DNA from 2 places in the Actinomadura rugatobispora genome. Region 2 is predicted to be linked to the other one. Evidence: riboswitches for the same ligand, from Rfam matches in the RefSeq annotation. Region 2 holds a riboswitch; the other holds the start of a gene.
What was found. Region 2 has a riboswitch for glycine ahead of gcvP (aminomethyl-transferring glycine dehydrogenase). Riboswitches for the same ligand answer to the same signal wherever they lie in the genome.
Positions count from the first base shown of each region.

Region 1: linked by a shared signal. The riboswitch ahead of gcvT (glycine cleavage system aminomethyltransferase GcvT) and the one ahead of gcvP (aminomethyl-transferring glycine dehydrogenase) in region 2 are both predicted to bind glycine.

Region 1 is NZ_AP029191.1:3,372,758-3,380,925, reverse strand. It holds gene ACZ466_RS14275 (hypothetical protein) at 1-132, opposite strand, end outside; gene ACZ466_RS14270 (L-serine ammonia-lyase) at 170-1,543, opposite strand; gene ACZ466_RS14265 (serine hydroxymethyltransferase) at 1,641-2,912, opposite strand; gene gcvH (glycine cleavage system protein GcvH) at 2,916-3,305, opposite strand; gene gcvT (glycine cleavage system aminomethyltransferase GcvT) at 3,327-4,424, opposite strand; glycine riboswitch at 4,491-4,603, opposite strand; glycine riboswitch at 4,605-4,701, opposite strand; gene ACZ466_RS14250 (M50 family metallopeptidase) at 4,892-6,184, shown strand; gene ACZ466_RS14245 (MarR family transcriptional regulator) at 6,235-6,726, opposite strand; gene ACZ466_RS14240 (hypothetical protein) at 6,948-7,310, opposite strand; gene ACZ466_RS14235 (DoxX family protein) at 7,371-7,874, opposite strand; gene ACZ466_RS14230 (NAD(P)-dependent oxidoreductase) at 7,907-8,168, opposite strand, start outside.
Region 2 is NZ_AP029191.1:11,259,925-11,268,092, forward strand. It holds gene ACZ466_RS50480 (tetratricopeptide repeat protein) at 1-268, opposite strand, end outside; gene gcvP (aminomethyl-transferring glycine dehydrogenase) at 577-3,459, opposite strand; glycine riboswitch at 3,527-3,638, opposite strand; glycine riboswitch at 3,639-3,734, opposite strand; gene ACZ466_RS50490 (lysylphosphatidylglycerol synthase domain-containing protein) at 4,120-6,612, shown strand; gene ACZ466_RS50495 (MerR family transcriptional regulator) at 6,613-7,212, opposite strand; gene ACZ466_RS50500 (bifunctional nuclease family protein) at 7,780-8,168, opposite strand, start outside.

The DNA of each region.
Region 1 (8,168 bases), 4.6 Mb from region 2:
GTGCCCGCGCATCCGCGCCCATTCCTCGACGGCCTGGACCACGGCGGCGTTGACGGAGATGTGCTCCTCCTGCGCGGCCTTGATCAGCAGGGCGTCGATGTCGTCGGGGATGCGGACGCTACGGGTGGTCATGATGTCGAGCATACCAAGATGGTATCACCACGCTCTGTCAGCATTCGACTACATTGACCGCAAGGCCGCCGCGGCTGGTCTCCTTGTACTTGTCGAGCATGTCGCGGCCGGTGTCCTTCATCGTCTTGATGGCGCGGTCGAGCGAGACGAAGTGCCGGCCGTCGCCGCGCAGCGCGATGCGGGTGGCGCTGATCGCCTTGACCGCGCCGACCGCGTTGCGCTCGATGCACGGCACCTGGACGAGCCCGCCGACCGGGTCGCAGGTCAGGCCCAGGTTGTGCTCGATGCCGATCTCGGCGGCGTTCTCCACCTGCTCGGGCGTGCCGCCGAGGACCTCGGTGAACCCGGCGGCGGCCATCGAGCAGGCCGAGCCGACCTCGCCCTGGCAGCCGACCTCGGCGCCGGAGATGGACGCGTTCTGCTTGAACAGCACGCCGATCGCCCCGGCGGTGAGGAGGAAGCGGGCGGCGCCCTCGTCGGAGGCGCCCGGCACGAACCTCGCGTAGTAGTGCAGCACCGCCGGGACGATGCCCGCCGCCCCGTTGGTGGGCGCGGTGACGATCCGGCCCCCGGCGGCGTTCTCCTCGTTCACGGCCAGGGCGAACAGGGTGACCCAGTCCATCGCGTGCAGCGGGTCGGCGCCCTTGTCGGCCACCAGCTGCCGGTGCAGCTGCGGCGCGCGGCGGCGGACCTTCAAGCCGCCGGGCAGCAGGCCCTCGCGGGAGCAGCCGCGGTCGACGCACGCCCGCATGACATGCCACAGCTCGACCAGCCCGGAGCGGATCTCCGCCTCGGTGCGGCCGAAGGCGCGCTCGTTCTCCAGCATCAGCGCCGAGACCGACAGGCCCGTCTCCCGGCAGCGCTCCAGCAGCTCGGCGGCGGTGTCGAAGCGGTGCGGCAGGACGGTGTCGTCGGGCTGGATCCGGTCGGCGCCGGTGGCGTTCTCGTCCACGACGAACCCGCCGCCGACCGAGTAGTAGACCCGGGAGCGGAGCTCCTCGCCCCCGGCGGCGTACGCGGTGAAGCGCATCCCGTTGGGGTGGCCGGGCAGCGACTCCTTGCGCTCGAACACCAGGTGGTCGTTCACCGCGAACGGGACGTCGTGCGCGCCGAACAGGCGCAGCGCGCCGCGCGAGCGGATCGCGGCCAGCCGGTCGTCCACGGTGTCGACGTCGACGGTCTCCGGCTTGTCGCCCTCCAGGCCGAGGATGACGGCCTTGTCGCTGCCGTGGCCCTTGCCGGTGAGGCCGAGCGAGCCGTACAGCACCGCCCGCACGGACGCGGTCCGCGCCAGCAGGCCGTCCCGCTCCAGGCCGCGCGCGAAGCGGTGCGCGGCCGCCATCGGGCCCCCGGTGTGGGACGACGACGGCCCGATACCGATCTTGAAGAGGTCGAAGACGCTGATCGCCATGGATGCCACCTTCCCGTCCCCTCCGGGTCGCGGGCGGGGGACGAAGGCCGCCCGCGGACCGGGGTCTCCGGCCGGGGCGGCCCGTGCGGGGGTCGGCTTACAGGGTCGGGTAGAGCGGGTGCTTGACCGCCAGCGCCCGCACCCGCGCCGCCAGCGCCTCCCTGTCGAAGGACGGCTGCAGCGCCAGCGCGATGACGTCGGCCACCTCGGTGAAGTCCTCGGTGGTGAAGCCGCGGGTGGCCAGGGCGGGCGTGCCGATCCGCAGGCCGGAGGTGACCATCGGCGGGCGCGGGTCGTTGGGCACGGCGTTCCGGTTGACGGTGATGCCGATCTCGTGCAGCCGGTCCTCGGCGTCCCGGCCGGTCAGCTCGGAGTCGACCAGGTCGACCAGGACCAGGTGGACGTCGGTGCCGCCGGTGAGGACCTTCACGCCGGCCTTGGCCGAGTCCTCGGCCAGCAGCCGCTCGGCGAGGATCTTCGCGCCCTCGACGGTGCGCCGCTGCCGGTCCTTGAACTCCTCGGACGCGGCGATCCTCAGCGCCACCGCCTTGGCCGCGATCACGTGCTCCAGCGGGCCGCCCTGCATGCCGGGGAACACCGCGGAGTTGATCTTCTTGCCGTACTCCTCGCGGGCCAGGATCAGCCCGCCGCGCGGACCGCCCAGCGTCTTGTGCGTGGTGGTCGTCACGATGTCGGCGTACGGCACCGGCGAGGGGTGCAGGCCCGCCGCCACCAGCCCGGCGAAGTGCGCCATGTCCACCATGAGCAGCGCGCCCACCGAGTCGGCGACCTCGCGGAACCGGGCGAAGTCGAGCTGCCGCGGGTACGCCGACCAGCCCGCCACGATCATCTTCGGCCGGTGCTCGGCCGCCAGCGCGGCGACCTCGTCCATGTCGACCAGGCCGTCCTCGGCGCGCACGTGGTAGGGCACCACGTTCAGCACCTTGCCGGAGTAGTTCAGCCGCATCCCGTGGGTGAGGTGGCCGCCGTGCGCCAGGTCCAGGCCCAGGATCGTGTCACCGTGCTGGAGCAGCGCGAAGTAGACGGCCGTGTTGGCCTGCGCGCCGCTGTGCGGCTGCACGTTGGCGTGCTCGGCGCCGAACAGCTCCTTGGCGCGGTCGATCGCCAGCTGCTCGGTGACGTCGACGAACTCGCAGCCGCCGTAGTAGCGCCTGCCCGGATAGCCCTCGGCGTACTTGTTGGTCAGGACCGACCCCTGGGCCTCCAGCACCGACACCGGCGCGAAGTTCTCCGAGGCGATCATCTCGAGCGTGGACTGCTGCCGGTCCAGCTCGGCGGCCACCGCGCGGGCGACCTCCGGGTCGGCGTCGGCCAGCGACTCGTTCAGCGGGTTCTTCGGGGACGGCACGGCTCAGGACTCCTCGATCAGCTTGCCGTAGGCCTCGGCGTCGAGCAGATCGCCGGGCTCGTCGGAGATCCGCACCTTGAAGATCCAGCCCTCGCCGTACGGATCGTCGTTGATCACCTTGGGCTCGTCGATCACGGCGGCGTTGATCGCGGTGATCTCCCCGCTGACCGGCGAGTAGATGTCGCTCACCGACTTGGTGGACTCGACCTCGCCGCAGGTCTCGCCGGCCTCGACCGCGTCGCCCTCCCCGGGCTGCAGTTCGAGGAAGACGATCTCGCCGAGGGCGTCGGCGGCGTGCGCGGTGATCCCGACGGTGACGATGCCGTCCTCGTTGCCGAGGCCCGACACCCATTCGTGCTCTTCGCTGTAGCGCAGCTGCTCCGGAACGCTCACGGTGGTATCTCTCTCCAGGTCTCAGGAACGCTTGTAGAAGGGCAGGGCGACCACGTCGACCGGCTCCCGGCGGCCGCGCACGTCGACGGCGAGTCCGCTCTCGTCCACCCCGTTGTCCACGTACGCCATCGCGATCGGCGTGCCCAGTGTGGGCGACGGGGCGCCGCTGGTCACCACCCCGCACGGCGTGCCGTCCGAGGTGACCACCTCGTACCCCTTGCGGGGCGCCCGGCGGCCGCGTGCGACCAGCCCCACGAGCCTACGGCCTGGCGGGGTCTGCGCCTGCGCGGCCAACGTGGCCTTTCCCACGAAATCTACGGGCTTGTCCAGCTTGACCACCCGGCCCAGGCCCGCCTCGAACGGGTTGGTCTCCGCGGTCAGCTCGTTGCCGTACAGCGGCATGCCCGCCTCCAGCCGCAGCGTGTCGCGCGCCGACAGCCCCGCCGGGGTCACGCCCTCGACCGCCGCCAGCTCCTTCCACAGCGGCACCGCGTCCCCGGCGGACACGAACAGCTCGAAGCCGTCCTCGCCGGTGTAGCCGGTACGGGCGATCAGCGCGTCCACGCCCGCGACCTCGTCCGCCATGATCGCGTAGTAGCGCAGGTCGGCCAGCGGCGCGGCGGTGAAGCGGGACAGGATCCCCTGCGCGTCCGGGCCCTGCAGCGCGATCAGCGCGTACTCGTCGGACCGGTCGACCACCCGCGCGCCCGGGAAGCCCGCCGCCCGCTCGGCCAGCGCCTCCCGCACGGTCGCGACGTTGGCGGCGTTCGCCACCACCATGAACGTCTCCGCGGCCAGCCGGTAGACGATCAGGTCGTCCAGCACCCCGCCGTCGGCCCCGCAGATCATCGTGTAGCGGGCCTTGCCGACGGCCATCGGGGACAGGTTGCCGACCAGCGCGTGGTCGAGCGCGGCCCCGGCCTCCGGCCCGTCCACGAAGACCTCCCCCATGTGGGACAGGTCGAACAGCCCCGCCGCGGCGCGGACGGCGCGGTGCTCGGCGGTCTCGCTCGCGTACCGCAGCGGCATCAGGAAGCCGGCGAAGTCGACGAGGTGGGCGCCGAGGTCGCGGTGGACGTCGTACAGCGGCGTCTTCCTGCCGGGCGCTGTGCTGGACATGGGTCGGCTCCTTCGTCGCGGGCGCGTGGTCCAATCGTCCCACCCGCACCGGGCGTGGTCGGTGCCTCCCCCTCTGTCATCGGCCGGTCGCGGCGCCTGAGAGCTTCACCCCGCGCCGACGAGGGCGGAGGGGCTTTCACCTTCGGCGGGGGACGGTGCGTCCCCGCTTTCCAGAGGTACCTGGTCCGCGCGGTCCTGGGGCCTGAGAGGTTCCGGGGAGGATTTGCTCCTTCGGCGTCCCCGGCTGGCTGCCAGGGCACTCTCCCGCGCGGGATCAACGGCTGGTCGCCAGGCTAGCAGCGGCGACGTCCCGCGACCAGACGCCCCCCGCCCCCCTGGGGGTGAACCGAAAGGCCCGGACGGCCGTATCACCGGCGGGTGCGGGTGCGCGAGTACGCGGCCGCCGAGGACCCGGATCACGTAACCTGAACGGGTCGCTGGAGATCACGACGGAGGGACGGGCGGGCATGGGCTGGTTGGCGGGAGTGCTGATCCTGTTCTTCGGCCTGCTGGCCTCGATCGCGCTGCACGAGCTGGGCCACTTCTCCTTCGCCAAGCTCTTCGGCGTCCGCACCCCGCAGTTCATGGTCGGCTTCGGCCCCACCCTCTGGTCGCGGCACAAGGGCGAGACCGAGTACGGCGTCAAGTGGATCCCGCTCGGCGGCTACATCCGCATGATCGGCATGCTGCCGCCGCGCAAGGGCGACCGGCCCGGCGAGGTCCGCCAGATCAGCACCGGCCCCTGGCAGGGCCTGATCGAGTCGGCCCGCGGCGCGGCGCTGGAGGAGGTCCGCCCCGGCGACGAGAACCGGGTCTTCTACGCCAAGAAGTGGTGGCAGAAGCTCATCATCATGTTCGCCGGGCCCGCGATGAACCTCATCCTCGCGGCGATCTTCTTCGGGATCCTGCTGATGGGCATCGGCACCCCCACCCCGCAGCCGGTGATCGGCTCGGTGGCCAAGTGCGCGATCCCCGCCGGCTCCAAGCTCACCGACTGCCCGCAGGGCTACACCCCGACCCCGGCCGCCTCCGTCGGCCTCCAGGCCGGCGACCGCATCACCTCCTACGACGGCCGCGCGATCACCTCCTACGACCAGCTGCAGGGCCTGATCCGCGACTCCGGCGGCCGCACCGTCGCGGTCACCGTCCAGCGCGACGGCAAGCCCGTCCCGCTGCAGGTGCCCGTCACCCGCAACCAGATGTACGACCTGAAGGACACCGACAAGGTCGTCAACGTCGGGTTCCTCGGCATCACCCCGCTCCAGGAGCGCGAGCGCCAGGGCCCGGTCGCGGTCGCCGGCTACATGGGCGAGCTGACCGCGCACACCGCCGGCGCCCTGCTGCGGATGCCGGAGAAGATGGTCGGGGTCTGGCAGGCCGCGTTCGGCGACGAGAAGCGCGACCCCAACGGCCCCATCGGCGTCGTCGGCGTCAGCCGCCTCGGCGGCGAGATCGCCGCCTCCGAGAGCCCCACCGTCGAGAAGGTCGCGATGTTCGTCGCCCTGCTCGGCTCCCTCAACCTCGCCGTCGGCATGTTCAACCTGATCCCGCTGCTGCCCCTGGACGGCGGCCACATGGCCGGGGCCCTCCTGGAGGGCCTCAAGAAGGGCTTCGCCCGCCTCTTCAAGCGCCCCGACCCCGGCTACGTGGACGTGGCCAAGGCGCTGCCCGTCACCTACGTGATGGCCGCCGTGCTGATCGTCATGGGCGGCCTCCTCATCTACGCCGACCTGGTCAACCCCATCCGCTTCGCCGGCTAGCGCGGGCCGTGTTTCAGGCCCGGCCCACGGCGCTCGGGCGAATCAGGTTCTCAGTCGGTGACGAGGTCATCGGTGGCCCGCCGACCGGCCGATGTCGTGCGGCCGAGGAAGTCGACCAGAAGTTCGAGTTGGTCGGCTGTGTACTCGGCACATATCCCGTCCATCGACGCATTCATGCCGGAAAGCAGCCGGAACAGGTCGGAATTGCGGTCGCGAAGAGCGCGGACGACGACCGCGCGACGGTCGACGGGGTCGCGCTCCCGGGCGATCCAGCCACCGCGTTCGAGCCGGTCGAGGACGCCGGTCATCGTGGCCGGATGCATGCCGGTGCGCCGTGCGACGGCCGTGGGGCTGAGCGGGCCTTCCCGGTTGATCAGGTCGAGGCACTGCAGGTCGGCGTCCTTCAGCTTGAGATGCGCGCTGACGTGGTGGTTGAGCAGCGACAACTGGATGTTCATCTCGCGCAACGACTCCTTGAGCGCATTGCTCAGCCGCCGGTGGCGTCGCCTCTCGTCAGCGCCACCAGAAACCTCGGGTCCCATATACCGCGCTCCCCGTACCGTATGAATCGCCGATCAGAGCGTATCCGCAAGCACGAACGCGGCTCGGGGGCGCGGCATGTGCCGTGGTCGGCGGAGGGCCGGCACCACGCGCGGAACGGTGGGCCACGCGCATCCGGCCGGTCGGCACGGTTCGCCGGCCGGATGCGCGTTCTCCGGTGCTCTCAGTCACCCGCTCGGGCCCACGGGCGGATCAGCGGCGGTCACCACGAGCCGTGGGCGGGTGACCAGAAGATCGCCACCCCGATGTCGATGACGCCCAGGACGAGCAGCGCGGCCCACAGCCGGGTCGCGATCTGCTCGCGCCGCAGGTTCGCGAGCGTCAGTACGAGGATGAGGACGCCGATGCCGAGCTTCACCGCGATCTTCGCGATATCGAGGTCACCGCCGTCCGCCTGGATGACGGCGGTGAGGGCGACTCCGCTGACGACGGCGACGCCGGCTCCGTCACGCACCGGCCCGGTGATCATCTTTGTCGCCTGCGACCGCTGGGCGATCAGAGCGCCGACGAAGGCGACGAAGCCGAGTACATGCAGCAGCAACAGGATGAGGCGGACGGCTTGCATGCGCTTCTCCTTGGGGGGCGGTCGTGCGTGGTTCTCGTCCCGCGACTGAAGGGACGCCGGTCACGCCGCCGTCATCGCTTCCCGTCCGTCCTCTTCCTTGGCGGGTTGCGTGGCCCTGGTCAGGAAGACGATGTTGACGATGACCGCGGGCACGAGGACGAACAGGATCGGGACGAGCACGTCCTCGGACACCGAGGGCGCCGTGGCCAGCTCGTCCCACCGGGCGATCGCGATCGTCGCCGCGAGCGACGCCCACAACGCGGTCTCGAGAGTGGCGAGCCATTCCCGGGCGCGCAGGTGGAAGCCGCTGGCCATCAGCGAGATGACCGCGATCCCGACGGCGGCGAGCGGGGTGGTCCATTCGAACCGGTCGATCAGCAGCGGGACGACGAGGGCGACGGCTCCGAGGACCTCGGTGACGCCGATGATGACGGTCATGATTCGCGGTACCTGGTCGAAACCGACCCAGCGGTCGATGCCCCTGCCGGCGACCTTGGGCAGCCCGGCGGCGAAGAAGAAGAGCGCGAGGAAGCTCTGGGCGATCCAAACGGTGCTGTTGAACACGGATTGTCTCCTGGAGATCTGGTCGGTGCGGGTCAGTAGGAAACGCTGATGGCCTTCTTGAAGGTCGCCGGATCCTCGAGGGCGCGGACCATGAAGTGGGCGACATCGGGGCGGCCGATGCGAAGACCACGGCGTACGTTGCGTTCGAGGGCGGTCCGGTAGGTGCCGGTCAGCGGCCGGTCGACGAGGAATGTCAGACGTACGGCGGTCCAGTCGAGGTCGCTGGCGCGCAGGAGATCCTCCATCAGCGCGAAGTCGACGAAGCTGTATCCGAGTGCTCGCCGGGCCAGCGGG
Region 2 (8,168 bases):
GCGCCAGGTGGTACGCGGCGCGCGGCCCGTACTCCGGGTCGCCGGTCGCGATGGCCTCCCGGTCGGCCTCCCGGGCGCCCTCGACGTCGCCGCCGTCGTCCAGGACGACGGCCAGGCCGAGGGCCGCCTGGGCCCGGAACGGGGTGTCGCCCAGGGCGAGCACCCTCTCGAACAGGGCGGCGGCCCGGCCGGGCTCGCCCGTCTCGGCCAGCCGCCTGGCCTCCTCGCACAGCCGCGCCGGGTCGGCCGGGTCCGGGGTGTCGCTCATGCTCCGCCTCTGGGGGTCGGGTCGGTGTCCCGAGCCTACCGACGGCGGGGCCGCCCGCGCCGGGACGACACCCGGATCCGCGGGCATGATCGACGAAATCGCCCGAGTGACGAGCTCAGCCCCTCAGTCCAGCCCCGAACGGTCGCTCAGGCGCTGCGATCGCGTCCGAAGGCAGGTGCGAGCGGAGCGAGAACCTGATCGCGGAGTGAGCCGCCAGGCGAGTTCGGAGCGATGCAGCGATCGCCGCAGGCGCGACAAGCGACGAGCCCCCAGGCGAGGAGCGCAGCTCGCGCATGCAATGAACACTGTCAGTCCTCGAACGCCTCCGGCGGCGGGCAGGAGCAGACCAGGTTGCGGTCGCCGTAGGCCTGGTCGATGCGGCGCACCGGGGGCCAGTACTTCCCGTCCCGGAGAGCGGGCAGCGGGTAGGCCGCCTCCTCGCGGGTGTAGGGGTGCTTCCAGTCCTCGGTGACCAGGCTCGCGGCGGTGTGCGGGGCGTTCTTGAGGGGATTGTCGTCGCGGTCGAGGGCGCCGTCGGCGACCCGCTGGATCTCCCGCCGGATCTCGATCATGGCGTCGCAGAACCGGTCGAGCTCGGCCAGGTCCTCGCTCTCGGTGGGCTCGATCATCAGCGTGCCGGCCACCGGGAACGACAGGGTGGGGGCGTGGAAGCCGTAGTCGATCAGCCGCTTGGCCACGTCCTCGGCGGTGATCCCGGTCTCCTTGGTGATCCTGCGGAGGTCGGCGATGCACTCGTGCGCGACCAGCCCGTCGCGACCGGTGTAGAGGATCGGGTAGTGCGGGCCCAGCCGGGCGGCCAGGTAGTTGGCGGCGATGATCGCGCTCTCGGTGGCGGCGCGCAGCCCGTCCGGGCCCATCATCGCGATGTAGGCCCAGGAGATCGGGAGGATGCCCGCCGAGCCCCACGGCGCCGCCGAGATCGGCCCCACGCCCGTGTCGCGCGGCCCGGCCTCGTCGCGCAGCGGGTGGCTCGGCAGGAACGGCGCCAGGTGCTCGCGGACGCCGATCGGGCCGACGCCGGGGCCGCCGCCGCCGTGCGGGATGCAGAAGGTCTTGTGCAGGTTGAGGTGGGAGACGTCGGAGCCGAACTCGCCGGGACGGGCCAGCCCGACCAGCGCGTTGAGGTTGGCTCCGTCGACGTAGACCTGGCCGCCGGCCGCGTGCACGGCCGCGCACACGTCGGTGATGGTCTCCTCGAACACGCCGTGCGTGGACGGGTAGGTCACCATGATCGCCGACAGCCGCTCGCCGTGCTTGCCGATCTTGGCGTGCAGGTCGTCCAGGTCGATGTTCCCGCCGTCGTCGCACGTGACGACCACGACCTTCATCCCGGCCATCACCGCGCTGGCGGCGTTGGTGCCGTGCGCCGACGACGGGATCAGGCAGATGTTCCGGTGCTCCTCGCCGCGCGAGGCGTGGTAGCCGCGGATGGCCAGCAGCCCGGCCAGCTCCCCCTGCGAGCCCGCGTTGGGCTGCACCGACACCCTGGCGTAGCCGGTGATCTCCGCCAGCCGGTCCTCCAGCTCGCCGATCAGCTCCAGGTAGCCGCGGGCCTGGTCGACCGGGGCGAACGGGTGGATGTTCGCGAACTCCGGCCAGGTGATCGGCTCCATCTCGGCCGTGGCGTTGAGCTTCATCGTGCAGGATCCGAGCGGGATCATCGACCGGTCCAGCGCGATGTCCTTGTCCTGCAGCCTGCGCAGGTAGCGCAGCATGGCCGTCTCGGAGCGGTGCTGGTGGAAGACCGGGTGGGTGAGGTACGGGCTCTCGCGCCGCAGCCCGCCCAGGCCGTCGCCCTCCGCCCCGCCCGACATCGCGCCCTCCAGCCCGAACGCGCGCCAGACGACGCCGAGGTGCTCGCCGGTGGTGGTCTCGTCGCAGGCGATCGCGACGTGGTCGGCGTCCACCGGGCGCAGGTTGACCCCGCCCTCGCGGGCGCGCTCCACGACCTCGGCGGCGCGGCCCGGGACCCGGGCCAGGACGGTGTCGAAGAAGCGGTCGTGCACGACCTCGACGCCCAGCGGCCCGCGCAGCCCGGCGGCCAGCGTCCGCGCGTGCCGGTGGACGCGCTGGGCGATCGCCGCCAGCCCCTCGGGCCCGTGGTAGACGGCGTACATGCTCGCCATGACCGCCAGCAGGACCTGGGCGGTGCAGATGTTGCTGGTGGCCTTCTCGCGGCGGATGTGCTGCTCGCGGGTCTGCAGCGCCAGCCGGTAGGCGGCGGCGCCGTCGGCGTCGACCGACACCCCGACCAGGCGTCCGGGGAGCTGCCGCTGGATGCCCTCGCGCACCGCCATGTAGCCGGCGTGCGGGCCGCCGAACCCGTACGGGACGCCGAACCGCTGCGCCGAGCCCACGGCGATGTCGGCGCCCGACTCGCCGGGCGGCCGCAGCAGGGTGAGGGCCAGCAGGTCGGCGGCCACGACGACCTGGGCGCCGCGCTCGTGCGCCTGCGCGCTCACCGGGGCCAGGTCGCGGACCGCGCCGGAGGCCCCCGGGTACTGCAGCAGCACGCCGAAGAAGTCGCCCTCGGGCAGGCCCCCGGCCAGGTCGGCGGTGACGACCTCGATGCCCAGCGGGACGGCGCGGGTGCGCACGACCTCGATCGTCTGCGGGAGCGCGTCGGCGTCCACCAGGAACGTGCCCGGCTCCTTGCGCTTGGAGACGCGGTGCGCCAGCGCCATCGCCTCGGCGGCGGCGGTGCCCTCGTCCAGCATGGACGCGTTGGACACCGGCAGCCCGGTGAGGTCGCTCACCACGGTCTGGAAGTTCAGCAGCGCCTCGAGCCGGCCCTGGGAGATCTCCGGCTGGTACGGGGTGTAGGCGGTGTACCAGCCGGGGTTCTCCAGGACGTTGCGGAGGATGACGCCGGGGGTGATCGTGCCGTGGTACCCCAGCCCGATCATCGAGGTCAGCACGGTGTTGCGGGACGCCAGCTCGCGCAGCCGGTCCAGCGCGGCGGTCTCGCTCAGCGCGGGCGGCAGGTCGAGGGGCCGGCCGGTGCGGATCGCGGCGGGCACCGCGCCGTCGATCAGGGCCTCGGCTCCGGAGTAGCCGATGGCCGCCAGCATCCGGTCCTGGTCGGCCGGCGCGGGCCCGATGTGCCGGTCGGCGAACGCCGAGCGGTGCTGCTGCGGCGAGGCCACGGGGGCGAAGTACTGGTCGGTCATCGTGGGGAGCCTCCTGGGCTTCTGCGGTCGCTCAGGGCCGCCACCGCGCCCTGCCGGGCCGGCGGCGGTCTCCCCCTCTGTCATCGGCACCTGAGAGATTCGCCCGCGGTACGGGATTTGCCCCTTCGGTGAGGCCCGTTCCCCCTGCGATGGGGGCCACGCCTGCTTTCCAGAGGTGCCTCGCCCGAGCGGTCCTTTTGCCTGAGAGGTTCCGGGGAGGGTTGCCCCTTCGGCGCCCCACGCTGGCTGCGTGGAGTCTCTCCCGCACAGGGTCGACGGCATCTTTCCCCCGAAAGCCTATCCAACCTCCGGGCGGAACGATCGTGACGGGCCCCGGTCACGGGCGGCGGAGGTGCCGCGGACGTCCGCCACCGGCCCCGAACCGTTGATCTCGGGTGGCTACGGACCAGTACGATTGCCCACAGCTCACGGGGAAGGGACCTGCCGTACGAGCGCTTGGTCGAACGGCGGGTCGGGGCGCGGGCGGCGCCCTTTCTCCGCGGGGTCCGGCGACGGCCCCGAAAAATGGGGGGCCGCGGGGGCCAGGAGGGTACGAATCACCTTGAACGTGCGAGCGGTCGGAGCGGGCGCCGCGCCCGACGGCGCGACGCCCCTCCCGGGACGCTGATCACAGTGAAGGGTCCGGACGGCGGTGTGGGCGTGACACAGACCCACCGGCAAGAGCACGAGGACGAGCGCGAGGACGCGGCGGCGCGGCCCGGCCAGGCCGCCACGGCCGTGCCCGTCGACGAGCCGCCGCGGCCCGACCGGATCCGCAGGCCCTCGGACGCCATCCGCTTCGCCGCCTCGCTCGCGGGGCTGGGCGCGGTCATGCTGCTGGTGTCGTTCGCCCCGCAGGCCACGCACGGCCTGCAGACCGACATCTCCGAGACCACCGCGCACGCCCCGCTCTTCCTGCTCACGCTGGCCACCATCGCCTCCAGCTTCGGGGTGCTGGCGGTGCCGGTGGCCTTCGCGGTGGAGCGGCTGTTCCACAAGGACGGGACGCGGGTCGCGATCGCGCTGCTGGCCGCGGTGATCGCGTTCGCCGTCACCATCCTGCTGGACGACCTGGTGATCACCTCCGCGCCCGGCGGGGTCCTGGACTCCCTCATCTGGGGCGGCACCGACACCGCCCCGGTGCACACCGACATCGCCCCGGTGATCGCGTTCGTCAGCGCGGTGGGGATGGCCGGCCGCACCCGCTGGCAGGCCGCCACCTGGTCGATGATCGGGCTGGCCGCGCTCACCGGCCTGACCGCCGCCTACGCCTCGGTGGCCGCGCTGGCCGCCACCTACTTCCTGGGCAACGCCATCGGCCACGGCACGCTCTACGCCGTCGGCACCCCCAACCCGCGCCCGCCCGGCCTCGCGGTCGTCGCCGCCCTCGAACGCCTCGGGCTGCGCACCGTCCGGGCCCAGAGGTTCCAGCCGGACGACCTGCCCGAGGTCCGCCGCTACGGGGTCAGCGTCGCGCACGCCCCCGGCGCCGTCCCCACCGACACCTCCGGGGTCGCGCTGCCGCGCGGCGACTGGCAGCTGGAGGTCCGCGTCCTGGACCGCGACCAGCAGACCGCCGGCGTGCTGTACCGGGTGTGGCGGCTGGTCCGGCTGCGCGAGGCGGCCCCCCGCCGCCCGGTGCGCTCGCTGCGCCGCTCGCTGGAGCAGGAGTCGCTGATGGCCTACGCGGTCGACGCCGCCGGGGCCCGCACGCCCCGGCTGGTGGGCACCTGCGAGGTCGGCACCGAGGCGGCCCTGATGGCCTACGAGTACGTGCCCGGCGCGCCGCTCGACGCCGTCCCCGACGACGACCTCACCGACGCGGTCCTCACCGACGTCTGGGGGCAGTTCAAACGGCTGCAGTCGGCCCGGCTGGCGCACCGCCGGCTGGAGGGCGGCGCCATCCTGATCTCCGACCGGGGCCACGCGTACCTCACCGACCTGCGCTCGGGCGAGATCGCCGCCGGCGACCTGGCGCTGCGCCTGGACCTGGCGCAGCTGCTGACCACCCTGGCGCTGCGGGCAGGGCCCGAGCGGGCGGTCCGCACCGCCGTCGAGGTGCTGGGCGAGCAGGCGCTGGCCGCCGCGGTGCCGCTGCTGCAGCGGGTGGCGCTGTCCCGCGACACCCGCGCGGCGCTGCGGCACGACCGCGAGCTGCTCACCCGGATCCGCGAGCAGATCGTGCGGCTGAAGCCGGAGAGCGAGGCGCCGCCGATCCGGCTCGAGCGCTTCCGGCCCCGCACCATCTTCAGCATCGTGGCGCTGACGGTCGCGGCCTACATCGTCGTCCCGCAGCTCAGCAGCGTCGACCCGGTCCGGCTGGTGGCGGGCGCCGAGTGGTGGTGGATGGGGGTGGCCCTGGCCGCCGCCGCGCTCACCTACCTGGCCGCCGCGTTCATGCTGATGGGCTTCGTCCCCGAGAAGCTGCCGCTCGGCCAGACCGTGCTGGCGCAGGTCGCGGCGTCGTTCGTGAAGCTGGTGGCCCCGGCCGCGGTCAGCGGCGTCGCGCTCAACACCCGCTACCTGCAGCGTTCGGGGGTGCGGCCGGGGCCGGCGGTCGCCAGCGTCGGCGCGTCCCAGCTCATGGGCATGGTCATGCACATCCTGCTGCTGATCGTGTTCGGGTTCGTCACCGGCTCGGTCAACACCGCCACCCGCGACCTCGCGCCGTCCCGGACGATCGTGATCGTGCTGCTGGCGCTGGCCGTGCTGGCCGGGGTCGCGCTGACCATCCCGCGGGTGCGGCGGTTCGCGGCGGGACGGCTGAAGAGCATGTTCTCCGGCGTCGTCCCCCGGCTGGTCGACGTGCTGCAGTCGCCGAAGAAGATCATCACCGGGCTGGGCGGGAGCCTGCTGCTGACCGTCGCGTTCGTGGTGTGCCTGGACGCCTCGATCCGCGCGTTCGGCGGGTCGCTGCCCTGGACGGCGGTGGTGGTCGTCTTCCTGACCGCCAACGCGGTCGGGTCGGCCGCGCCCACCCCCGGCGGCCTGGGTGCGGTGGAGACGGCCCTCACGGTGGCGCTGACGATCTCCGGGCTCACGGCGGAGACGGCGACCTCGGCGGTGCTGCTCTTCCGGCTGCTGACGCTGTGGCTGCCGGTGCTGCCGGGGTGGGCGGCCTTCACCTACCTCCAGCGCAAAGAGGCGATCTAGTCAGCCCGTCTTGCGGGCGCGCCGCCGGTGGGCCAGTTCGTCGTGCGGGTGCTCGTCGGGGTCGTCGGTGGCGGCGCGTTCGGCGGGGAGCTCGGCCAGGCTCCCCTCCACCTCCTGCCAGACACGCCCGAGCGCGATCCCGAAGACCCCCTGGCCGCCCTGGAGGAGATCCACCACCTCGTCGGCCGAGGTGCACTCGTACACGCTCACGCCGTCGCTCATCAGCGTGATCTGCGCCAGATCCCGGACGCCGCGGTCGCGCAGATGCGTCACCGCCGTCCGGATCTGCTGCAACGAGACCCCGGTGTCCAGCAGCCGCTTGACGACCTTCAGGACCAGGATGTCGCGGAAGCTGTAGAGCCGCTGGCTGCCCGACCCGTGCGCGGCCCGCACGCTCGGCTCGACCAGCGCGGTCCGCGCCCAGTAGTCCAGCTGCCGGTAGGTGATCCCGGCGGCGGCGCACGCCGTGGGCCCGCGGTAGCCCACGTCCTCGGGCGGCGCGGACACCTCGGTGTCGAAGAGCAGGCCCTGCTCTCCGGCGCGCCGAGACGCCATCTGCCTGTCGGGGGTCGCCTTGCCCTCGCCGCTGCTCACCGCCACGCGGACCTCCGGCTTCTATCAGCCCATGGGGCTTCGTCAAGGGGGTTTGACGAATTGACGCCACGGGTGTTCCACCAGCACGGTAGGTGCCGGTCAGGGTGTGGTCAACGTTCGCCGTCGGCGCGTCGCATGCCCGGATGAACCGGCTTCACGTGGGCAAACTGCGCACCTGCGGTCCCAACGGGACTCCTACCCCGTTCAGCCCGCGCTGGAACCGGCCCCACGCAAGATCACGCACAGCACCGCATGAACTTGCAGCTGAGTCCCGCTCGGCCGCAACCGGCCGCCCGAACCACAAGCCCTAAGACGCGATCGCAGCCTCGACCGTTCCCCGGATTCCCGCTTCTATTCATGATGGAGGACCGCCCCTCCACAATGACTCGCTCACCCCGCAGCAACCGCAACGGCGACCGCGAAAACTGTCCGGCCCGGAGCGGAGCGCCAGCGGAGCGGAGGGACGGGCAGGCAGCGAGGAGCGGGTCCGCCGCGAGCCCCCAGGCGAGCGGAGGAGGCGCTTCGCGCCGTACCGGGGGGGGTGTGGGGGGTCGTCCCCCACGATGACCCGCCTCAGCCGGCGCGGCCGAAGTCCTCCGGGGAGATCGTGTCGAGGAACTCGCGGAACTTCTCGACCTCGTCCTCCTGCTCGTCGGGGATCGCCACCCCGGCCTCCTCCAGGACGTCGTCGCTGGCGAAGATGGTGGCGCCGGTGCGGAGCGCGAGCGCGATCGAGTCGGACGGCCGCGCGCTGACCTCGACGCCGTTGGAGAACACCAGGTCGGCGAAGAAGATCCCTTCGCGCAGCGCGGTGATGTTGACCGTGCGCAACTGCACGCTGAGGGACTCCAGCACGTCGCGGAACAGGTCGTGGGTGAGCGGACGGGCCGGTAGCACCCCCTGCTGGGCGAAGGCGATCGCGGTCGCCTCGACCGCCCCGATCCAGATCGGGAGGTAGCGGT